3 regions of the Oricola thermophila genome follow, and region 1 is predicted to be linked to each of the others. Evidence: riboswitches for the same ligand, from Rfam matches in the RefSeq annotation. Region 1 holds a riboswitch; each other region holds the start of a gene.
What was found. Region 1 has a riboswitch for cobalamin ahead of bluB (5,6-dimethylbenzimidazole synthase). Riboswitches for the same ligand answer to the same signal wherever they lie in the genome.

Region 2: another riboswitch for cobalamin. It lies ahead of HTY61_RS08430 (energy-coupling factor ABC transporter permease); the one in region 1 lies ahead of bluB (5,6-dimethylbenzimidazole synthase).
Region 3: another riboswitch for cobalamin. It lies ahead of cobU (bifunctional adenosylcobinamide kinase/adenosylcobinamide-phosphate guanylyltransferase); the one in region 1 lies ahead of bluB (5,6-dimethylbenzimidazole synthase).

What each region holds. Positions count from the first base shown of each region.
Region 1 covers NZ_CP054836.1:2,611,017-2,619,044, reverse strand. The annotation lists gene HTY61_RS12590 (ATP phosphoribosyltransferase regulatory subunit) at 1-971, opposite strand, end outside; gene hisS (histidine--tRNA ligase) at 975-2,603, opposite strand; cobalamin riboswitch at 2,739-2,934, shown strand; gene bluB (5,6-dimethylbenzimidazole synthase) at 2,984-3,670, shown strand; gene HTY61_RS12575 (methylated-DNA--[protein]-cysteine S-methyltransferase) at 3,732-4,280, shown strand; gene HTY61_RS12570 (hypothetical protein) at 4,288-4,629, opposite strand; gene HTY61_RS12565 (DNA-3-methyladenine glycosylase I) at 4,735-5,388, opposite strand; gene HTY61_RS12560 (L,D-transpeptidase) at 5,565-6,317, shown strand; gene HTY61_RS12555 (DUF6693 family protein) at 6,369-6,812, opposite strand; gene HTY61_RS12550 (SulP family inorganic anion transporter) at 6,871-8,028, opposite strand, start outside.
Region 2 covers NZ_CP054836.1:1,728,361-1,736,388, reverse strand. The annotation lists gene HTY61_RS08435 (DUF2339 domain-containing protein) at 1-2,455, shown strand, start outside; gene HTY61_RS08430 (energy-coupling factor ABC transporter permease) at 2,513-3,196, opposite strand; cobalamin riboswitch at 3,252-3,461, opposite strand; gene arsH (arsenical resistance protein ArsH) at 3,521-4,249, opposite strand; gene HTY61_RS08420 (arsenate reductase ArsC) at 4,268-4,789, opposite strand; gene HTY61_RS08415 (hypothetical protein) at 4,816-4,986, opposite strand; gene HTY61_RS08410 (ArsR/SmtB family transcription factor) at 4,999-5,331, opposite strand; gene HTY61_RS08405 (aldehyde dehydrogenase) at 5,507-6,859, shown strand; gene HTY61_RS08400 (YqaA family protein) at 6,885-7,322, opposite strand; gene HTY61_RS08395 (AEC family transporter) at 7,432-8,028, shown strand, end outside.
Region 3 covers NZ_CP054836.1:513,087-521,114, forward strand. The annotation lists gene HTY61_RS02350 (DUF922 domain-containing protein) at 1-134, opposite strand, end outside; gene HTY61_RS02355 (cobyric acid synthase) at 622-2,085, shown strand; gene HTY61_RS02360 (GGDEF domain-containing protein) at 2,082-2,939, opposite strand; cobalamin riboswitch at 3,089-3,315, shown strand; gene cobU (bifunctional adenosylcobinamide kinase/adenosylcobinamide-phosphate guanylyltransferase) at 3,422-3,961, shown strand; gene cobW (cobalamin biosynthesis protein CobW) at 3,965-5,020, shown strand; gene HTY61_RS02375 (DUF1761 domain-containing protein) at 5,040-5,426, opposite strand; gene cobN (cobaltochelatase subunit CobN) at 5,527-8,028, shown strand, end outside.

The sequences.
Region 1 (8,028 bases):
TAGACAAGCGCGGTGTAGTAGTCGAGCGCGCGTCCGAAGGCGGCGTCGTAGGAAATGGCGGCGGTATCGACGCCAGCCTTTTCCATTTCCGTCGCGCGGGCGCCGAAGGCGGCAATGGCATCGGACAGATCGAGGCCGGCAGCCTCGGCGAAACCGGCCAGCGCACCGGCGGCCTCGTTCAGCGGAGCGCTGATGGAGAGAAAGGTGCGCAGCGTGGCGAGCGCCTTCTCGTCCGGCGCGATCTCTGCCGCGTCGAAGCGGGCGATCAGCCGGTCGGCGATTTCGTCGGCGTCGCGACCGCCGGAGTTTTCCAGCCCGGCGATACGCAGCCGCATCGACAGTGCGTTGACGAGTGCCGCGCGGTCACGCGCCTCGCACGGTTCGAGAATGTCGGCCGGCACTTCGGGCGGGGGCGGTGGCACGGCCAGCGCGTCGAGTGTCGCGTCGAGCGTCGCGCGGTCGCCGAAGGCGTGGCTGAGCCGCACCGCCCAGCCCTGCGGCAGACCGAGGCCGGCAATGACCGCGTTGAATACCGCCTGGTCGCCCAGCGTGGTCACGGTCGGCGCACTGACGCCGAGCGCCTCCAGGAAGGCAAGGGCGTCTGCCAGCGAGCGGGCGTCGGCAGGGGCGCTGTCCGTATTGCCTATGTCCTCGATCCCGGCCTGCAGGAACTCGTTGCCGCCCGCACGGCGCTGCCGGAACACCGTGCCGACATAGCCGTAGCGGCGCGGGGCGGATTCGCCGGCACCGATATGGTGCAGGCAGACGGGAATGGTGAATTCCGGCCTCAGGCACAAGGTTTCGCCGGTCTCGCTTTCCGACAGGAAGATGCGGCGGCGCAGTTCCTCGCCGGCGGTGTCCAGGAAGGGGTCGGCCGGCTGCAGCACCGGCACGTCGAGCCGCTCCGCGCCCAGCTGGGCGAGGATGGTCTCGATGTCGGCACGGGCCGAGAATGAGCGAAGGGCGTTCAAGGGTCAGTTCCCGTCCTTTGCCCGGTCCTCGGCCTGGTGGGCGAGGAGTTTCGCGACTTCGGCGACCAGGTCGGTTTCCGCGATCTCGAACTGGCCGGGCCGGGCCTCGCGATATTCCTCGTTGGAGGCGATCGCGGCGGCCTGCCTGCGGCCTTCGATCATGTCCTTGACCTGCAGCTTGCCTGCGGCGCGCTCGTCGGAACCCTGGATGATCGCGATGGGGCAGCCGCGCCGGTCGGCATATTTGAGCTGGTTGCCGAACTTCTTCCAGTTGCCCTGGTACATCTCGGCACGGATGCCGGCGGCGCGCAGGTCCTGCACCATCTTCTGGTAGCGGCCGAGCGCCTCCGTGTCGCCGTCCATGACGGTGACGAGAACCGGCGCGACCATTTCCTCCCGGCCGAGCTTGCCGAGGTTCTTGAGCGCCGTCATCAGCCGCGACACGCCGATGGAGAAACCGGTCGCCGGCACGTCCTGCCCGGTGAAGCGTTTCACCAGCCCGTCATAGCGCCCGCCGCCGCCGACCGAGCCGAACTGCACCGTCTCGCCCTTCTCGTTGGTGACGTCGAAGAGGAGTTCCGCCTCGTAGACCGGGCCGGTGTAGTATTCGAGGCCGCGGACGACCGAGGGGTCGATGCGGATACGGTCGGGGCCATAGCCTGCTGACTCGAACAGACCCTGAAGCTGTTGTAGCTCACTTTGGGCCTTCTTTATTTTTGTAGTGTCGCCCGTCGCTCGGATGCGTACAGAGCTAGTGGAATCATCTATGATGATTTCATTGTTGTCCGTACTGTGGCTGCCGCCAATTCCCTCAACGATAACCTCTCTTACATTTGGATCGATCCTGATGGAAATGGTATCGTCATCAATCGAAATATCTGAAAATGAGGCGCTGATTGTCGCAGTGATGGCGGTATTCGCTGTATTGACGATTTTCGCACCTTCGACGAATGCTCCGCTTTCGTCCCTTCGGCCCTCAGCATTCAATTGCCAGACGCCGGAGATACCGAGACGATCACGTTTGTCGGCATTCCTTAGCGCTTGAAGCCTTTGTAGTCCGTCTATGACGTATGTGGCGTCAAGCTGCCCTTCGAGCAAGTCTCGATGACTTACACGGATCACGTAGTCGCCGCGGGCGATCCCCAGCGCCTCCATCGTGTCGGCCATCATCATGCACATCTCGGCATCCGCCTGGATGCCCGGCGCGCCGACCGTGTCGGCGTCGAACTGCATGAACTGGCGGAACCGGCCCGGTCCCGGCTTCTCGTTGCGGAACACCCATCCGGCCCGGTAGGTGCGGTAGGGAAGCTGGATCGTGTTGATGTTCTCGGCGACGTGACGGGCCAGCGGCGCGGTCAGGTCGTAGCGCAGGCTCATCCACTGCTCGTCGTCGTCCTGCACCGAGAACACGCCCTCGTTGGGGCGGTCCTGGTCGGGCAGGAACTTGCCGAGGCAGTCGGTATATTCGAAGATCGGCGTCTCCACGGGATCGAAACCGTAGCGCTCGTAGACCGCCCTGATCTTGGCGACCATCTCGTCGGTGGCGCGGATGTCGGCCGGCGAACGGTCGACGAAGCCGCGCGGCAGCCGCGCTTTCAGTTTCTGCTGTTTCTTCTGTTTCTTGTCGGACATGGGAAGGCCTGTCTGGCAGGGATATGCTGGGTCGCGCCTTCCCTACAAGACCGGCCCACTTGCCGCAAGACGACGGCCGTCATCGCGACGACGTATCCGAGGCCGCGTCTCCGCTTGCCGGGCCGCGCGCCCTGTGGTCTATGGGACCGGCCTGGTGCCCGCATCGCGGGAGAATCGGGAATCCCGTGCGAACCGGGAACGTGCCCAACGCTGTGAGGGGGACGGAACGCGCATCGGGGCGGCTTGCCGTCCCGGCCACTGGCGGCGCCGGGAAGGCCGCGCGAACCGGATGAACCCGAGTCAGAAGACCGGCCAGGCGGATCGGACCGCACCGCGCGGACGGCGGTGCGGTTGCATCAAGCGTTGTTGGGGAACAAACGATGCTCGAAGATCGAGACCTTCATCCTGCGCCCGCCGGTGCCTTTCCCGAAGCCGACCGCCAGGCCGTCTATCGCGCCATAGAAACCCGCCGCGACGTGCGCGACCAGTTTCTGTCCGACGAACTTTCCGATGCGTTGCTGCGCCGGTTGCTGGAAGCCGCCCATCGGGCGCCCTCGGTCGGCTTCATGCAGCCGTGGAACTTCATCGTGATACGCGATCGCGCGCGACGCGAACGCGTCGCCGAGCTGTTCCGTTCGGCAAATGACGAGGCCGCGGAAATGTTCGAGGGCGAGAGGCGGGAACTCTATCGATCGCTCAAGCTCGAGGGCATTCTCAAGGCGCCGGTCAACATCTGCGTGACCTGCGACCGGACCCGGGGCGGGAAGGTGGTGCTGGGGCGCACCCACAATCCGCAGATGGACCTCTATTCGACCGCCTGCGCCGTGCAGAACCTGTGGCTGGCGGCGCGTGCCGAGGGCGTCGGCGTCGGCTGGGTCAGCATCTACCGCGACAGCGAGCTGAAGGAGCTGCTCGCCATCCCGGCACATGTCGAGATCGTCGCCTATCTGTGCGTCGGTCATGTCGACCGGCTGTACCGGGAGCCGGAACTCGCGATCAAGGGCTGGCGGCAGCGATTGCCGCTGGACGAACTCCTATTCGCGGAGCGCTGGGGCCGAAGGGACTGACCGGCTGCCGCCGGAGGCACGTGGACATGCACCGGAGGCGCGAAGCGTGTTAAGGGATGCCATGAGCGAAACCTCCGTCATGCTGTTCGACACTGCCCTCGGCCGCTGCGGCATCGCCTGGGGCGCGGGCGGGATTGTCGCCGTCAGCTTTCCGGAAGTCGATGACGACGGGACGCTCGCTCGCCTTCGCCGTCGCGCCGCTGGCGCGGTCGAGGCCGCCGAGGCGCCGGAGGCGATCGCGACGGTGATTTCGGGTATCCGGAAGCTTTCCGACGGCGGGGACGCCCGTTTCGGGGAAGCGCCGCTCGATTTCGGCGGCGTCGGCGATTTCGAGCGCAGTGTCTACGACCTGACGCGGCGGATCGCGCCGGGCGAGATCCGCACCTATGGCGAGATCGCGCGCGAACTGGGCGATGTCGCCCTGTCTCGCCGGGTCGGCCAGGCGCTCGGCAACAATCCGTTCCCCATCGTCGTGCCGTGCCACCGCGTCGTCGGGGCGGGGGGAACAATGACCGGCTTCTCGGCCCCGGGCGGAACCGAGACCAAGCGGAGGCTGCTGAAGATCGAGGGCGCTATCGGCCCGGATCTTCTTGACCTGATGGGCGGCTAGCCGGCCCCTAGCGGGGCAGCTCAATGATCAGCGGTTGCGCGCCTCGCCGGCTTTTGGGGCGCTTGCTCCGCTCGACATAGATGTTGACGTTCACGTCGTGCCCGTGATGGCGCTTGCGCCAGTAGCTCGGCGCGTATTTCAGCCCGTACTCGCCGGTATAGCTGATGCCGCCGTGGAACTTCGCGTATCCGCCGTTGCGATAGCCGACTTTCCGGACTGCGGTATCGCCGTCCTGCGAGGTCATGCCGCGGACCGGCTCGACCGATATCGGGCTGAAAGCCGCGGCTTTGGCGGGCATTGCGAGCAGGCAGGCCGCGATCGCGGCGCCTGCGAATGTTGCGATATTCATGACTGCCTCCTGTATGGCGGATTATTTCCGTCCTTGGCCGGCAGCATACTATGGCGAATGCAGGTATCTACAGCAATATTTTGTTAACCATGTTTCCGGCGGCCATCACCGTCCCGGCCGACGGAACGCCGTGCGCGCCGCCTCGACCTCTTCCCGGCAGCAACAGCCTTCGAGATGGTCGTTGACCAGTCCCATCGCCTGCATGAAGGCATAGACCGTCGTGGGCCCGACGAACGACCAGCCGCGCTTTTTCAGATCGTTCGAGATCGCGGTGGATGTCGGCGTCGTCGGCATCGCCTTCAGGGTCGGCCAGTCGATCACGGCGGGCCGTTCCGAGGCGGGCGGCTCGTGCGACCAGAAATAGGCAGCCAGCGAACCGAACTCGTCGCGCAGTTCCAGTGCGCGCCGGGCGTTGTTGATCGTGGAGGCGATCTTGCCGCGATGGCGGACGATCCCGGCGTCCTGCATCAGTCGTTCGATATCGGCCTCGCCGAACCGGGCGACCGCCTCGAAATCGAAACCGGCGAAGGCAGCGCGGAAATTCTCGCGCTTGCGCAGGATGGTGAGCCAGGACAGGCCGGCCTGGAAGCCTTCCAGGCAGATCTTCTCGAACAGCCGGATGTCGTCGTCGACCGGGCGGCCCCATTCCCTGTCGTGGTAGGCGAGATAGTCGTCCAGATTGCCATGCCAGGCGCAACGCAGCCTGCCGTCCGGCCCTTCGGTCAGTCCGTCCACGGATGTAGCCTCCTCGTCGTTCATTTCCCGTTTACCATCTGTGGCAACCCGGTGGTAACCTTGACAGCAGATTGACGCCCGAATTGGCCTTTTAGCGGCTCACGATTCATAATTGGGTGGTTCCGATGCGTCATCCTCGGATGTGAAAGCTGCTGACAGGTCATGTCGGCTGTGGTGACGCCTGGTAGAGAGTACGTCCGATGAAACCGATACGCCTTCTGGCGGCGATCGCCGCCTGTTTCATTTTCGCCCTTCCCGCGACCGCGCAGGAGCGTTACCGCTCCAAGCCGCCGGTGGTGCTCAGCCCCGACCTCGCCGCCCCGTGGGTGATGCAGCTCAACTCGCAGCGGTCTATCACGGGCAATTCGGTACGCTCGAACGCGAAGAAGGTGATTGTCCGGCCGGCGAAGCGCGCCGCGCCGCCGGTACGCACGGCACCCCGGGTCCAGACGGTTTCCGCGCCGCGCCCGGCCAACCCCACGCAAGGCTTCGAGCTGGATCCGGTCTTCCTGCCGCAGACCGTCGCCTATCACGGGCCGGAGGCACCGGGCACGATTGTCATCGACACGGTCGATCGCTTTCTCTACCTGGTCGGGGAGAACGGCACCGCCCGTCGCTACGGCGTCGGCGTCGGCAAGCCGGGCTTCGAGTGGGCCGGAACGCACAAGATCACCCGCAAGGCCGAGTGGCCGTCCTGGCGTCCGCCCGCAGAGATGATCAAGCGCGAGAAGGCCAAGGGCCGGATACTGCCGGTCTTCATGGCAGGCGGGCCGGCCAACCCGCTCGGCGCACGCGCGCTCTATCTCGGCTCGACGCTCTATCGCATCCACGGCACCAACGCGCCGTGGACGATCGGCCAGGCCGTCTCGTCGGGTTGCATTCGCATGCGCAACGAGGACGTGATCGACCTTTACGGACGCGTCGGCGTCGGCACGAAGGTGATCGTGCGCTAGAACCGGCAACGGGCGGGCACTAGCGCCCGCCGTCTTGTTTATGCAGCGTCTTTAGATACGCTGTAGATAGGTTCTGTTTATGCAAAGCCGGAGTGTTCTGAAGTAGTAAAAAATCAGCGCAATACCGAGAGTAATGACTGTGAGAATGATCCAGAGGATGATATGTCCAATCATCTCGAAAATGTTTAGATCGCACTGAAATCTGTAAATCTTCTCGCCGGATGCGTTGACGATCCATGTCTTGTTCAGAATCGCCTTATAGAAGTAGTACGGCATTACGAACAATCCTATTCCGATTGTAAAAATGCAAAGGATTATCCATAAAATCACATAACCAAGCGATTCAAGTATGTTGAATTCGCATTGAAGTCCGCCCCCGTCTCTGGGCCTTTTTGTTGCGATATCAATCGTCATTTCGCCCTCCCAGCACTCAATCCCGCAAAAGTATATTGCAGAGAGTGCGAAAAAGACTACCAGCGAAACGATTTTCGACAAGGCTTGCTAGGAGTACAGGCGTCACAACAAATTGCAACGCCTGTATATATTGGTCGCTCTAGTGCCCGCCGCCGAACACGCCGGTCTTCACCGAATAGTTGACGGCGATGCCGTAGTCCGGGTCGTCGTCGGAATCCACCATCAGCTGGCCCGCGCGTTTGAGCAGCCGGTGGCAGTCATGCGACAGGTGCCTGAGCACGAGGGTCTTGCCGCGCGCCTCGTATTTCGAGGCGAGATCCTCGATGGCCTGCAGCGCAGACTGGTCCGCGACACGGCTGTTCATGAAATCGACGATTACCGTCTGCGGGTCGCCGGCCGGATCGAATATCTCGGCAAATCCCTCGGCCGAGCCGAAGAACAGTGGCCCCTCGATCTGGTACACCCGGGCGCCCTCCGGCGTGACGTGGCTGCGGGCATGGATGCGTGTCGCGTTGTTCCACGCATAGGCCAGCGCCGACACGATCACGCCGACGACGACGGCGACGGCGAGGTCCGTGATCACGGTTACGACCGTCACCAGCACGATCACGATGGCGTCGGTGAGCGGTATCCGCCCGAGGATCTTGAGCGTCTGCCAGGCGAAGGTGCCGATAACCACCATGAACATCACGCCGACCAGCGCGGCGAGCGGGATCTGCTCGATCAGTGCCGAGCCGACCATGATGAAGGCGAGCAGGAACAGCGCCGCCGCGATGCCGGAAAGCCGCGTGCGACCGCCGGACTTCACGTTGATCATCGACTGGCCGATCATCGCGCAGCCGCCCATGCCGCCGAAGAAGCCGGTCAGGAGATTGGCCGTGCCCTGGGCGATGCATTCCTTCGATGCGCCGCCGCGTTGCCCGGTGATCTCGCCCACCAGGTTCAGCGTCAGCAGGCTCTCGATGAGGCCGATAGCGGCGAGGATGACCGCATAGGGGATGATGACGGAAAGCGTTTCCGGGGTGAGCGGAACCATCGGGATGTGGAAGGTCGGCAGGCCGCCCTCGATGGACGCGAGGTCGCCGACACGCGGCACGTCGATCCCGAAGGCGATGACGATTGCCGCGACGATCGCGATCCCGGCCAGGGGTGCCGGGATGACGCCGGTCAGTTTCGGGGTCGCCCAGATGATCGCCATGGTCGCGGCAACGAGGCCGAGCATGGTGACGAGGGGCCAGCCGGTCATCCATTGCATGGCGCCGTCGGCTCCGGCCACCTTGAACTGGCCGAGCTGCGC
Region 2 (8,028 bases), 880 kb from region 1:
TGCAATGCGCGCGTCGGGCGAATCCGACCGGAAGTCGACGCCCGCAACGCCGCCGCCATTGCCGTCCGCGAAACAGAAACGCCGCAGCGCGGCCGATTTCGAGAAGCTCGTTGGCGCCAGCTGGTCCGTCATCCTCGGCGGCATAGCCATCGCGTTGGGCGCGTTGTTCCTCGTCCGTTACTCGATAGAGGCGGGCCTGCTCGGTCCCGGTGCCCGTATCGCGGCAGGCACGTTGTTCTCGGCGGCCCTGTTCGCCGCGGGCGAATGGCTGCGTCGGCGCGACCGCGAGCTCGATCTTCCGGTGTTTCACAAGGCGGACGTTCCCGGCATCCTGACCGGGGCAGGAGCGATCGGCGCCTTCGGCACGCTCTATGCCGCCCATGCGCTCTACCATTTCGTCGGTCCCGGTGTGGCCTTCCTTGGCCTGACGGTCATCGGCATTGCCAGCCTTCTCCTGTCCTCGATACACGGGCCGAAACTGGCCGCGATAGGCCTGCTCGGTGCTTACGGCGCGCCGTCCCTGGTTTCCTCCGGCGATCCGAACCCGGTCGCGCTGGCGCTGCACACGCTCGTCGTGACTGCATCGGTGATGGCGGTTTCGCGCATACGCGACTGGTTGTGGTTGGCGGTTGGCGGTGTTGTCGGCGGCTGTCTCTGGGCTTTCCTCATTGCCGCGGTGGATGATCCGGCGGTGCCGTGGGCGGGCGCGATCCTGCTGGCGTGCCTCGCCGCGTTATTCGCGGCGACATTCGGCTGGGAAAAGTCCGAGCGGCCCGTTCCGCTGCAGGACAGGCCCTGGGACCGGCCGGGCGTGGTTTCCTTCGTGCTGATCGCGCTCGTCTATGCGGAGCATTGCCTCGTGAATGCCGGTTTCCCGGCATTGCCCGCCGGCCTGGCGGTCGGCGCGATCATCGTGGTTGCTGCCGGTATCTGGCCGGCACTGTCCGTCGCCTCGGGCGCGGCGTCCCTCGTCGTGCTCGCCGGAGCCGCCGCAATCGACCTGCCGCTGGTTCATTATCCGGGGTTGATCCTCGACGGCGAGGGCGGCGATGCGTTCATGCCCGCCGATATCGGCGCCTATGTCGGCGCGATCGCCTTCCTCGCGGTGCCGGTTGCTGCACTCGCCATGGGTGCCGCGCGCCGTGCCGCGGCAACGGCGCCGCGCATGGCCGGAAACCTGGCCGTCGCAGGGTCCGTGATCGCGGTATTCACCCCGGTCATCGCCTATCTGCGCATTTCGCCCTTCGAGACCGACCTGCTGTTCGGCACGGCCTCGATAGCCATCGCGCTGTTGCTCGTGCTGCTGGCCGAACTGTTCACGCGGGCGAGGCCGGGCGACTGGTCGGCGCCCGCGCCGGCCGCATTCGCGGTCGCCGCGATCGCCTTGCTTTCGTTCGGCCTGGGAGTCTCCCTGTCCGCCACCTGGATGCCTTTCGGCTTTGCACTGACCGCCGCGGGCATTGCGTGGGTTTATCGCGCGCGGCCGCTGGCGGCCTTGCCGTATCTTGCCATTGCGGCAAGCCTGCTCGCCGCGCTCGGGCTGTGGGCGAGTGCTCCGTTCCCCGGCGAGGCGATAGGCACGACGCCGTTCCTCAACCGGCTGGTCGTCATCGTCGGCTTGCCCGCCGCGGCGGTGCTGCTCGGCGGCGAGATACTGCGTCGTGCCGGCGCGGCGCGAACCGGCTCCATCGTCACCGCGATCGGCCTGGCGCTTCTGGCCTTCTTCGTCGGGCTGGAACTGCGTCACTGGATCAATGGCGGCGACATCATCGGCGGGCACTTCCGGCTGGCCGACATGGCGGTGCAGACGATTGCCGCCCTGGGCTTTTCCATCGGGCTGCAGCGCGTTGCGCGCTTCACCCGGGCGAGGGTCTTCGACCTGGCGTCGCTGGTTGCCGGCGGTTTCGGTGCCGCGATGTCCGCGCTCGGCCTGCTGCTCGTGTTCAACCCCTTGCTGACGGGCGACAGCGTCGGCGAGGGAGCGGTGCTCAACATGCTTCTGCCGGCCTACCTTGTGACGGCAGTGCTTGCCGCCGTGGTCGCGCTGCTGGCGCGGCCTGTGCGACCGAGATGGTACACGCTTTCCTATGCGCTTCTTGCCGGGCTGCTGGCCTTCGCCTACTTCACCCTGATGACGCGCCATGCCTTCCAGGGCGAGCGCATCGGCCTCTTCAGGAGTACGTCCGACATGGAGTTCTGGACCTACTCGGCCGTGTGGCTGGTTCTGGGCGCCGTCGTCCTTGCCGCCGGGCTTGGCCTGAGGTCGCTGCCCCTGCGTGTAGCATCCGCGGTCGTGATCGCGCTCACCGTCTGCAAGGTGTTTCTCCTCGACATGACCGCGCTGGCCGGCGCGTTGCGTGCATTCTCCTTCATGGGGCTCGGTATCTCGCTGCTGGCGATCGGCCGGTTCTACCAGCGCATTCTGGTTCGCACCGGCAACGCGGAACCGCAATGAAAAACGCCCGCCGGCAAGACCGGCGGGCGCAAATGATCTTGTCTTCCGTTCGCCCGGTCAGGCGGCGGCGCGGTGCAGCCTGTTCTGGAATATCAGGTTGTCGGTGAGGCGGTCGGCATTCTTGGGGATTGTCAGAACCGCGAGATCGACGATCGGCTCGAGAATGATGACGCTCATGTAGGCGGCGCCGAAGGAGGCGACCTGCGCCAGGTTTTCCGCGGCGAAGCCGTGGCCGTAGAACGCCCAGAACGCGACCCAGGCGACGATTCCCGTCTGGTAGGACGTCGAGAGCGCCAGTGCCTGCGTGTATTTCACGTCCTTGTAGGCCGTCTTCGCGGGGATGATCCGTTTCGCCAGCAGGCTCATCGCGTAGAGCGGTACCAGCAGCGTCGTGACGTTGATTCCGTATTGCGGCAGATCGAACGGGGCGAAGAACAGCCCCTGCGCCAGCAGGCCGAGCGCAAGACCCAGCGCGGCGGGGCCCGCTCCGAAGATCAGGAACAGCGTCGAGCCGAGGATGAAATGCACCTCCGAGACGCCGACCGGATAATGCGGCAGGATCTCGAAGAAGCCGAAGACGAGCGCGGTCGTCGCGACGCTGCGCGCGGCAAGCGAAACGATGCCACCGTCATTGCGGATGGTGTCGAGTGCCATCTTGCCTGCAAGCCCGAAGGAAGCGGCTGCGGTCGCGTAGCTGAGGACGATCTTGGCGCCGTCGACGACGCCGGGTTCGATATGCATGGTCTTTCCTTTCTGCACCCATCGTGCATCTGGAGACGGTGCCGTTCGGCACCGCCGGTTTGACGTCAAGCGGGCAGGTCTCCTGACTCGCGCTTCAACACCGTCGTCCGCCTTCCCAGGTCTCCCCAGTGGCATAGTGGACGCGGCTCGCGCTCACAGTTGCGAGGGCAGTCACGGATCAGGCCCCTCCTTGGGTCGTCCCTACCGTGTTCCCTTTTAATCCGGACGGCTTGGCCGTCCTGGAACCCGCGAGTCAAATCCTAGAGAAATGCGGGGCGGCGCACAATCGCCCTTGCGGCGAATTTTGCCGCCGTGCCGACACGGTCAGATTTTTCGCAGGCTGACGCGCTTGTGGACTTCCTCTGCGCTCTCGACCCGTTCCGAGTACCGGTCGGTCAGATAGGCGGAACGGTCGCGCGTCAGCAGGGTGAACTTCACCAGTTCCTCCATCACGTCCACGACCCGGTTGTAGTAGGCCGACGGCTTCATGCGCCCGTTGTCGTCGAATTCCAGCCACGCCTTGGCGACGGAGGACTGGTTGGGAATTGTGATCATCCGCATCCAGCGCCCGAGAACGCGCATCTGGTTGACGGCGTTGAAGCTCTGCGAGCCGCCGCAGACCTGCATCAGCGCCAGCGTGCGGCCCTGGGTCGGGCGTATGCCGCCGATCGGCGACAGCGGCAGCCAGTCGATCTGCGCCTTCATGACGGCCGTCATCGCGCCATGGCGTTCGGGCGTGCACCACACCTGCGCTTCCGACCACAGAGACAGTTCGCGCAGTTCCTGCACCTTGGGATGGTCGGCGGAGCGGTCGTCGGGCAGGGGAAGCCCGTCGGCATGGAAGATGCGCACCTCGGCACCGAAGCGGTCGAGAAGGCGCGCCGCCTCGTAGGTGAGGAAGCGGCTGTAGGACCGCTCCCGCAACGAGCCGTAGAGCATCAGGACGCGCGGCTGGTGCGTCGAGGGCGCGACGTCGAACAGCTGCGCGTGGTCGATGTCGTGCAGCAGGTCGCCCGCCACGTTGGGCAGGCTCTTGTCGTCTTTCCAGTCCATGGGGGTCTTCTGTTTCGTCTACTTCGCTGCCCGGGCGGCGGCCAGTTCGGTTGCTCCGTCCATTGCGCCGATCCGGTCGAGTTCCATCTTCAGCTCATCTGGTGCCATGTCTTCGAATGGCAGGTCCATGAGCGCGCGGATGCGCGCTTCCAGCAGGCGGTAGGTCTCGGCAAAGGCGGCGCGGCGTTCCTCCACCGTCTCGCCCCTGCCGGCCGGATCGGGAATGCCCCAATGTGCCCGCACCGGGGCGCCCGGCCAGATCGGGCAGGATTCTCCGGCCGCGTTGTCGCAAACGGTTATGACGATATCCATTTTCGGCGCGTCCGCGCCGGCGAACTCGTCCCATGACTTCGAGCGAAGCGCCGACGTGTCATGTCCGTATTCCTGCAACAGTGCGATGCCGTCGGGATTGGGCGTGCCCCGGGGCGCGGAACCGGCCGAATGGGCGGTGATCCGCCCTCCGCCGAGCTTGTTCAGGATTGCCTCGCCGAGGATCGAACGGGCCGAATTTGCGGTGCAGAGGACAAGGATGTTTTTCATGATATGGTGCCAAGTACCCGCCTGGTTCAGTTGGTTTGCCCGATGTCGTCCAGCCGCTTTCGCGGCGCCAGGCTTTCGATGGAGGAAATGGGCCGGCAGGTGAAAATGGAAATGCGGTTGAGAATGGCTTCACGCAGGATCGGGCGCGTCGAATTGCCGGTGCAAGGAAACAGGACGTTGTAGCTGTCACCGGCCATCGGGAAATTCCTTCAACACGCGCATGCGATTTCATCGAGAACGGGTTTGCAGAGGTCGGGGTTCCCGCCGCAGCAGTCCTCCATCAGGAAGGCCAGCAGGTTCCGCATTCCCTCGAAATCCGCGAAATAGCGGATCACCCGGCCTTCGCGCTCGCTGCGTACGAGCCCCGCGCGCGACAGGACGGCGAGATTGGCGGACATGGTGTTCTGCTTCACGCCCAGGAACTCGGAGATTTCGCCCGCGGCCATGCCGGCTTCTCCCTGCCTGACGAGCAGCCTGAACACGTCGAGCCGCGTTTCCTGTGCAAGCGCATGTAGCGCGTCGATAGCCTGTGATTTATCCATAATTCAAGAAATATTGATGTATGCGCGTTTGTCAACATGCAATCCGCGCCTCGATCGCAATACTGCGCTATTGTCCGGTTGGCGAACCGACATCTTTCGCAAGGGACAACCTATGAACGGCAACGGCGAACTGACAACCGGTCGTGGACCTGTCGCCCCGGAAGGGGTGGCCGAAATGCAGCGGCGATTTTTCCGGACCGGGGCGACCCGCGACCTTGAATTCCGCAGGCGCCAGCTCCGCACCCTGCGCGATCTCCTCGTGCAGCGGGAGGCTGACATCCTGGAGGCTTTGCGTCTCGATCTCGGCCGCCCGGCGGCGGAGGCCTATACAAGCGAGATCGGCGTGGTGCTCGTGGAGATCGACACGGCACTGAAAAGGCTGGGCCGCTGGGCAAGGCCGAAGCGCGTCCGCACGCCCTGGCTCCTGTTTCCCGGATCGAGCCGCATCGTTCCGGAGCCGTATGGCTCCGTGCTCGTCATCGGCCCGTGGAACTATCCCTTGCAACTCGTGCTTGCGCCCGCTGTCGCTGCACTTGCTGCCGGGAACTGCGTTGTCATCAAGCCTTCCGAGCACGCGCCGGCGACATCCGCCCTGATCGCCCGGATGATCGCGGAATCCTTCGGCAACGAGGTCATGACCGTGGTGGAGGGCGGTGTCGGGCCGACACGGACACTGCTCGGTCAGGACTTCGACTACATCTTCTTCACCGGAGGCACGGGCATCGGCAGGATCGTCATGACGGCGGCAGCCGAAAACCTGACGCCCGTCACGCTGGAGCTGGGGGGCAAGAACCCGTGCATCGTCGCCGCCGACGCGGATATCGGGACGGCGGCGAAGCGGATCGCCTGGGGCAAGTACTTCAACGCGGGGCAGACCTGCATCGCCCCCGATTTCATCCTTGTCGAAAGGGCGATCGAACAGCGGTTTCTCGATGCGTTGAAGGCTGCGATCACCGGCTTCTACGGCAGCGACCCGGCTGCCAGCCCCGACTATGCCCGTATCGTCAACGAGCATCATTTCGACCGGCTGGCAGGATTTCTCGGACGCGGCGAAATCGTTGCGGGCGGCGAGGCCGACCGTGATCGCCGCTACATTGCGCCGACGGTCGTCACCGGTGTGACATGGGATGATCCTGTCATGGCCGACGAGATTTTCGGCCCGATCCTGCCGGTCCTTGCCTGGGACGATCTCGATGCTGAACTCGCGGCATTGCAGCGCCGCCCGAAACCGCTCGCCCTTTATGTCTTCACGCGAGACGGGAATCTGGCGGACAGGGTACTGGAAACCGTGTCCTCCGGCGGGGCGGCGATCAACGACATTTTCGCCCAGCTTCTCAACCTGGACCTGCCTTTCGGCGGCGTCGGTGACAGTGGCATGGGCGCCTATCACGGCAAGGCCGGCTTCGATACCTTTTCCCACCATCGCGCCGTCGTCAGGCGGTCGACATGGCCCGATCCGGCCCTGAAATATCCGCCATATGGCAACTCCCTTGCGCTCCTGAAGCGGCTGATGCCGCGCATTCTCTGACCGGAGCGGGAGGAACGGGCCGCGTTCAGAACCAGCTCAGGACGAATGCCGCCACGACGAGGTAGCGCGCCGTCTTGGCAATCGCCACCAGGGCCAGGAAGGAGGGCAGGGGCTCGCGCAGTACGCCGGCGACGACGGTCAGGGCGTCGCCGCCGACGGGCATCCAGCTCAGCAGCAGGCTCCATCGGCCCCAGCGGGAATACCATCGTGCGGCGCGCTCCAGCTGCGCCTCGCTCGCCGGGAACCATTTCCGGTCGTGCAGCCGGTCTATACCGCGGCCGAGGACCCAGTTGACGACCGCGCCAAGCGTGTTCCCGAGACTGGCCGTCGCAAGCAGCGTCCAGGCCGCATGATCGCCAGCGGCAAGCAGGGCTGCCAGCCCGAGCTCCGACTGCGCGGGCAGGACTGAACCGGCCAGGAATGCCAGCGCGAACAGGCCGGCATGGATGCCGAATGCGGTCATCGCGGACCGCCGGATTGACGATGCGTCAACGCGAATTTCGCTCTGGAACCGCTGCCGGATGCCATGTACACACGTCGCAAAAACTCGTCCCTTTCCCGTGTGACCGCAATTGCTTGATGTCTTCTCCGTAACCGGTCCGATCTACATCACTATCGCGATCGGGTATATCGCCACGCGCTTCGGACCGTTTGCCGCCGCCGACATGCGTTCCCTCGGTCGCTACGTCCTCAATCTGGCGCTGCCGATGCTGCTGTTCCGGGCGCTGGCGCAGAAGCCGGTGGCCGAGATCGCCAACCCCGCCTATATCGCCGCCTATCTGGGCGGCACGATTGTCATGGTTCTGGTCGGCTATCTCGCCGTGCGGAAGCTTCTGGGCCATGAACGCATGACGGCCGCGATCTCCGCGATGGGCATGTCCTGTCCGAACAGCGGTTTCGTCGGCTTCCCGATCATGTTGCTGACCTTCCCCCCGATTGCGGGCACCGTCCTGGCGCTCAACATGTTCGTCGAGAACGTGTTCGTCGTGCCGCTGCTGCTCGTGCTGGCCGAGCGTGCGAAGGGAGAAGAGGGGCATCCGCTGCAGGTGATGGCCGGCGCGCTCGTCCGGCTGGTGCGCAATCCGCTCGTCATAGGCCTTGTCGCGGGGCTCCTGGTGTCGCTTGGCGGGCTGCGCCTGCCGGGTCCGGTCGAGAAGACGGTGGATATC
Region 3 (8,028 bases), 1.9 Mb from region 1:
CGATCGAGATCGGCGCCGGTTGTGCCGTTGATGTTGTAATAGGTCGTGGTGATGCGCGGCGCGGTCGATGCGCAGGCGGCCAGGCCGAGCGCGGCGGCGAAAAGAGCGATATGCGTCCAGTGGCGCTTTTGCATGAGTGTGCGGGCCCGGCGGATTTCCTCACTTCATATTCTCGTAGGCCCATATGACGGCGAGTGCCAGTCCCAATTCCTGCCGGGAGCGGTGCCGGGGCATGGCGAGGGCCGGAACGGGCCGTTTTCCGTGCCGGCGCGGGCGCGCAAGGAACGGACGGATTCCGTATTACCCCTGCGTCAGGCGAAAATCGGCATTGTTAATTGAAAAAACTGCGAAATTTAGGTTTGCTTAATGTCTCACTAACCTCGTGGTAACTCCTCCCGCCTATTGTCCATCGCGAGGCGAGCGAGACAACGCCTCCATCTCCGGAGAAGGTACTGCGTACCGGAGTTCGAATTATCCGTCGCTTTTCATGGCGGGCTCCAGTTTCCGGCACAGCCGGAGAACCGCAAGCAGCGCCCGCGCTGCCTGCGGTTTTGGCGTTTGCGGCGCCGTCAGGCGCAATACGGCTTTCCCAAAGGCGATACATGCGGTAGCGGATGGCTCATGTCGAAGGCCATCATGCTGCAGGGAACCGGCTCGGATGTGGGCAAGACCGTGCTCGTCGCGGGCTTGTGCCGGCTGCTCGCCAACCGCGGCCTGACCGTCAGGCCGTTCAAGCCCCAGAACATGTCGAACAATGCCGCGGTCGCCGACGATGGCGGCGAGATCGGCCGGGCGCAATGGCTGCAGGCGCTTGCCTGCCGCACCGCGCCAACGGTGCACATGAACCCGGTCCTGCTCAAGCCGCAAAGCGAGAGCGGCAGCCAGGTCGTGATGCACGGAAAGGTGCGGGGGCAGGCGGGCGGCCGCGACTACCAGAAAATGAAGCCGGACCTGCTGGCCGGCGTGATGGAGAGCTACCGGAGGCTCAGCGCCGAGGCGGACATCGTGGTGGTCGAGGGCGCGGGATCGCCGGCCGAGATCAACCTGCGCGAGGGCGATATTGCCAATATGGGCTTTGCCACGCGGGCGAAGGTTCCGGTGCTCCTGGTCGGCGACATCGACCGCGGCGGCGTGATCGCCTCCCTGGTCGGCACGCACGCCGTGCTCGACGAGACCGACCGTGCGGCGGTGCATGGCTTCATCATCAACAAGTTTCGCGGCGACGTCAGCCTGTTCGACGACGGGCTGGCGGCGATCACGCGTTTCACCGGCTGGCGGTCATTTGGCGTCCTGCCCTGGCTCGGGGACGCGGCGCGGCTGCCGGCGGAGGATTCGGTCGTGCTCGAACGGCTGGCTGCAGGGCAGGACGGCGGGGTCAGGATCGCCGTACCGATGCCGGACCGGATCGCCAATTTTGACGATCTCGACCCGCTGGCGCAGGAGGAGGGGGTGGAGATCGTGTTCGTGAGGCCCGGAGAACGCCTTCCCGAGGATGCGGTGGCGATCGTCATACCCGGTTCCAAATCGACGATTTCCGATCTCGTCCGGTTCCGCGAGAATGGCTGGGACCGCCAGATCCGCGCTCACGTGGCGCGCGGCGGCCATGTCGTCGGTATCTGCGGCGGCTACCAGATGCTGGGCCGCACCGTGCGCGATCCGCTGGGGATCGAGGGCGGCCCGCGCGAGACCGAGGGGCTCGGCCTGCTCGACACCGAGACCGAAATGGCGCCGGAAAAGCGTTTGGAGAACGTGACCGCGCATTCGCCCGTCTTTGGCGTCGACGTGTCCGGATACGAAATTCACCTTGGCGTCACCCGCGGGCCGGACTGCGCCCGACCGGCGCTTGTCGCCGGCGGTGTGCCCGACGGGGCGGTGGCCGTCGGCGGCCGGGTGTTCGGCACCTATCTGCACGGCCTGTTCGACAGCGGGGCGTTTCGTGCGGCCTGGCTGCAGAGCATCGGCGCAGAGTCGTCCGGGAGCGACCATCGCGCAGCCGTCGATGCTGCGCTGGACGCGATCGCCGAGGACATGCAGCGCCATGTCGATATCGAAGGGTTGCTGGAAGTCGCCGGCAAAGCGGGCTAGGCGATGCCGCGGTTCGTGTCTTCCGTCAGCGTCTCAGCACCCGGCTTCGGATTCCGCGGAACGGTGGGCAGGCCGTTGAACTCGCATGTGTTGCGACCGGCGTCCTTGGCCCGGTAGAGCGCGAAGTCCGCACTCCGGTATACGGACGGATAGGCCGCGCCGCGAGGGTAAAGGGCGCCGCCGAGAGACGCGGTGACGCGGATGACGCGGCCCTCGTAGTGACTCGTGCATTCCTCCAGCGCGGACCGGATGCGCTCGGCAGCCCTGACTGCGCCGCTCGCACCGGCGCCGATCAGCAGCACAGCGAATTCCTCGCCGCCAAGCCGCGCCACGTAGTCGCGCTCGAACACGTTGCCCGCAATGCAGACACTCACCATGCGCAGAACGTGATCGCCGGCGGCGTGACCATAGGTGTCGTTGATCGACTTGAAATGATCGATGTCGATGATGATCAGCGCATCTTCGGGGGAGGCGTCATCGCCGGAATCCCGGGCGCGACCGGCAATGATCTCCTCGAACGCGGCCCGGTTGAGAAGGCCGGTCAGGGAGTCGTGGCGTGCCATGTCCTTCAACTGCTCATTGAAGGATACCATGCGAAGCGACATGCGGAAGAACAGTGCAACGATCGGCGCGGACACCAGTATGGCAATGCCGAAGGCGAATGCCCTGACGGACGGCCCGTATGTCTTCGCCAGATCGGGAAAAAAGACCGCAAAAAGCGGGTCGGTCAGGATGACCGCGATGAAAGCGATCACGAGGCACCAAGCGATCGACCTGCGAATCGCTTCCGCCACGCTACGCACTATGAAGATGCGCTCGAGCATATCTGCCAGTCTGGGGTTTCGACTGAGCATTCTTACGCGCTCAACGCCAGATTGCGTACAGCCGAATGCCGTTCCGAAGAGAATCGTATAGGATGTGGTTAAGGTTCGGTGTTGCCGTCCCTTATCCGCACAGGGTTTTAAAACGCGTTAACGCGATTGACTTCCGTCGCCGGCCAAGCCTATGCCTGAGGCGTCATGGTTCCCGTGCCGCGACAACGGCCGGGACGAAAAGGGAATGTGACGGGCGGACCCAACCAGGGCGCCCAAATCACGGCCGACCCCGCGACTGTAGAATGGCGCGGCACCGCAGCTCCGGACGACACGGAGCGCCACTGGAGACATCCGGGAAGGCAGGTGCCGGACGAACGCCATGAGCCAGGAGACCTGCCATGACAGCGAGCCGATGGGGCGGGGTGCCCCCGAACGGACCGGATCTCGAGCCGGATGCGGCGTCAATCGAGAGACCCGGCATCTGAACGGGGCGACCGCCAAGCGAATGCAGGAGTCGTCCGATGCCAAGCGAAACCAGCCATCCCGCCGCGACGGGCGTGACGCTGATCCTCGGCGGCGCGCGATCCGGCAAGTCGGCATTCGGCGAGGGAATGATCGCCGCCAGCGGGCTGGAACCGGTCTATATTGCCACGGGGCAGGTGCATGACGAGGAAATGCGCGCGCGCATCGACCATCACAGGGCACGGCGCGGACCCGAATGGACGACCGTCGAGGAGCCGGACGACCTTGAAGGTGCGCTGGCGCGCGCGACCGGGCAGGAGCGGGCGGTGCTGGTCGACTGCCTGACGCTCTGGGTTACCAATCTCATGATGGCCGAAGCAGATATAGCGGCACGAAGCGCGAGGCTGTGCGCGGCGCTGAAAGACGCGAAGGGACCCGTGGTGCTGATCTCCAACGAGGTCGGACTCGGCATCGTGCCCGACAACAGGATGGCGCGCGAATTCCGCGATCATGCCGGACGCCTGCACCAGGATGTCGCCGGCGTTGCAGACACGGTCTATTTCGTTGCGGCAGGATTGCCGCTGAAGATGAAGGGATAACACATGCAGTCCAAGATTCCCGCCACCGTCATCACCGGCTTTCTCGGCGCCGGCAAGACGACGATGATCCGCAACCTGCTGGAGAACGCGCAGGGGCGCAGGATCGCGCTCATCATCAACGAGTTCGGCGATCTCGGCGTCGATGGCGAGGTACTGAAGGGATGCGGAATCGAGAGCTGCGGCGAGGAGGACATCGTCGAGCTCAACAATGGCTGCATATGCTGCACGGTGGCAGACGATTTCATTCCGACGATGGAACGGTTGCTGGAGCGCGAGGAGCGGCCGGATCACATCGTGATCGAGACGTCGGGGCTGGCACTGCCGCAACCGCTGGTGGCGGCCTTCAACTGGCCGGGCATCAAGACGGCCGTGACGGTGGACGGCGTTGTCACCGTGGTCGACGCGGCGGCTGTGGCGGAAGGCCGCTTCGCCGACGATCACGACCGGCTGGAGGCGCAGCGCGCCGCCGACGAGGCGCTGGACCACGAAAGCCCACTGGAGGAACTGTTCGAGGACCAGATCCGCGCCGCGGACATGGTGGTGCTGAACAAGGCGGACCTGATCGACGCGGCGCGACTGGAGGCGGTGCGCAACAATGTCGCCGGGCAGACCGACCGGCCGCTGAAGATCGTCCACTCCACCCACGGGCGGTTGCCGGCGGACGTGCTGCTCGGGCTGGATTCGGCGACCGAGGACCAGATCGCGCTGCGCAAGTCGCACCACGAGATGGAGCATGAGAACGGTGAGGACCACGATCACCACCACGACGAGTTCGAGAGCTTCGTCGCGGAGACGGGCGCGATTGCGGACACCGACGGTTTCGTCGCCGGGCTCAAGGACATCATCGCGCGGCACGACGTGCTGCGACTGAAGGGTTTCTGCGACGTGCCCGGCAAGCCGATGCGACTGGTGGTGCAGGCCGTCGGCCAGCGCATCGAGACCTATTTCGACCGGCCGTGGCGGTCGGACGAGACGCGCACGACCCGGCTGGTAGTGATCGGCATGCACGACATCGATCAAGCTGCCATCCGCGAGGCGATCGCGGCGGCGTCCCGCTGAGCCGATGGCGGAACCGGTGTCAGAAAATCGCGTGGGCGACGTACATGATTATGGCGGCGACGATCCAGTAGCCGGCCTCGATTGCAATCACGGCGCCGGGCTTCTTCGTGAACATGCCGCCGGAGGCGGCGAGCACGCAGAACGCGGCGAAGGCGAGGACAAGGACCAGAAGGCCGCCGCCGGACAGGGCCACGCCGACGAACCAGGCCAGAAGCAGGAGGCCGACGAACTGGGCCGCCATCGCGCCGAATGGCATGGATTGGGCGGTGCCGAGCTCGATACCGTGGCCCGAGGCCCACGTCCTGCCGAACAGCATCGGCGAGTACCAGAGCCAGCCGGCAAGAAACGCGACAACCGCACCTGCGATGACTGCGAGCCAGCTGACGCCCATCGAGATTTCTTCCATTTTCCCTCTCTATTCAACCCCTTGGTTGAATCAACGCTTAGTCCGGGTATCGTGCGCCAGCAACTCACAAACACGTTACCTGACAGCGGGAGATGAACTGATGCACCTGCTGCTGGCACAGAAGGGGACGGTATCGGACGGTGACGGCGAGGCGATCGATCTCGGCCAGACGCCCGGCGACATCTGCTTCCTTTCGGCTGCGGACACGGAACTGGCAAGCCTTGCCGGTGCGTATCGGGGCGAGGGGCCGTCGCTGCGGCTGGTCAACCTGCTTCAACTGAAACATCCCATGTCCGTCGACACATGGGTGGAGCGAACGGGCCGGCACGCAAAGCTCATTGTCATCCGGATTCTCGGCGGGGCCGGATACTGGCCCTACGGGCTGGAGGCGATCCACGCCGCCGCGGCGGAGCACGGCATCCGGCTTGCCGTTCTGCCGGGCGACGACAAGCCCGATCCGGGCCTTGCCGCCTTCTGCACACTGCCGACCGAGACCTGTGACAGGCTGTGGCGTTTCCTGGTCGAAGGCGGAGCGGAGAATGCGCGCGGCTTTCTCGACGCCTGCGGCGACGTGCTGGCTGGACGCGAGATCGAGGGCGCGGCGGCGCCGCTGCTGAAGGCGGGGGTGTTCGGCACCCCGACAGAGGGCGCGGCCGGTACCGCGGCAATCGTGTTCTACCGGGCGCTGCTGCAATCCGGACAGATGGCGCCGGTGGAGGCGCTGGCCAGGGCGCTCTCCAAGCGCGGTCTCGGCGTGCTGCCGGTTTTCGTGTCCAGCCTGAAGGACCCGGTTTCCGCGGCAACGGTGGAGGCGCTGTTCGACAAGCACCAGCCGGACGTGGCGATCAACCTCACCGGCTTCGCGGTGTCCGCGCCCGGCGCGAACCGCACGCCCACCGTGCTGGAGAAGGGCGGAGCGGTCGTGCTGCAGGCGGTCCTTGCCGGTTCGCCGCGGGAGGCCTGGGATGCTTCCCCGCAGGGCCTCAACGCGCGCGACCTCGCCATGAACGTGGCACTGCCGGAAGTCGACGGCCGGGTGCTGTCGCGGGCAATCTCGTTCAAGAGCGCGAACGCGTGGGACGAGGCGACCGAGTGCAACGTCGTGGCGCACGAGCCGGTGGGCGACCGGACGGAATTCGTGGCCGAGCTGGCGGCGCGATGGGTGCGGCTGAGGCGCAAGCCGGTCGCGGACAGACGGGTCGCCATCGTCCTCGCCAACTACCCGAACCGGGACGGCCGGCTGGCCAACGGGGTTGGGCTGGACACGCCCGCCGGCACCGTCGAGGTGCTGCGCGCGATGGCAAGGGAGGGATTCCCGGTCGGCGAGATTCCTGCCGATGGCGACGCATTGATCGAGCACATGAAGAAGGGACCGACCAATGCGGCTTCGGATGCGCGCGAAATCCGCGAAGCCATTTCCCTGAATCAATACAGGGACTTCCTCGCGACGCTTCCGAAAGCGATTCAGGAGCAGGTCGCGGAACGCTGGGGGGCGCCGGAGAACGATCCGTTCTTTCGCGACGGCGTGTTCGCGCTGCCGCTGTCGCGATTCGGCGATACGCTGGTCGGCATCCAGCCGGCGCGCGGCTACAACATCGATCCGAAGGAAAGCTACCACTCGCCGGACCTGGTGCCGCCGCATGGCTACATCGCCTTCTACGCTTACATGCGAACGGTGGCGGAGGTGGATGCGGTCGTCCACATGGGCAAGCACGGCAACCTGGAATGGCTGCCCGGCAAGGCGCTGGCGCTGTCGGAGACCTGCTGGCCGGAGGCGGTGTTCGGCCCGTTGCCGCATGTCTATCCGTTCATCGTCAACGATCCGGGCGAGGGTACGCAGGCCAAGCGCCGCACCAGCGCCGTCATCATCGATCACCTGACGCCGCCACTGACACGAGCGGAAAGCTACGGGCCGCTGAAGGATCTCGAGGCGCTGGTCGATGAGTATTACGAGGCGTCGGGCGGCGATCCGCGCCGGCTCAAGGTGCTCAAGAGGAGGATTCTCGACCTCGTGCGCGACATCGGACTCGACCATGACGCGGGGATCGCGGAGGACGACGAAACCGATGCCGCGCTGGAAAAGCTGGATGCCTATCTGTGCGACCTGAAGGAAATGCAGATCCGAGACGGGCTGCATATTTTTGGGCTCGCGCCGGAGGGGCGGCTGCTGACCGATCTCGTCACCGCGCTGGCGCGGGTGCCGCGCGGCCTCGGCGATGGCGCGGACAACAGCCTGCAACGGGCGATTGCCGACGATCTCTCGCTGGGTTTCGACCCGCTCGATTGTGCCATGGGCGAGACGTGGAACGGGCCGAGGCCGGAGATGCTCCGGGCGGTTTCCGCCGACCCGTGGCGGACGGCTGGCGACACGGTGGAGCGGATCGAGCTGCTGGCGGCTCAACTCGTCGGCGGCGAGGCGGAATGCCCGTCGGAGTGGGCGCGCACGCGGACGGTTCTGGACGGGATCGACGCGGTATTGCGCCCGTCGGTGGAAGCCTGTGGCGAAGCGGAAATCGACGGGCTGATGGCGGCGCTGGGCGGACGGTTCGTCGAGCCGGGGCCGTCGGGCGCGCCGACGCGCGGACGCCCGGACGTGCTGCCG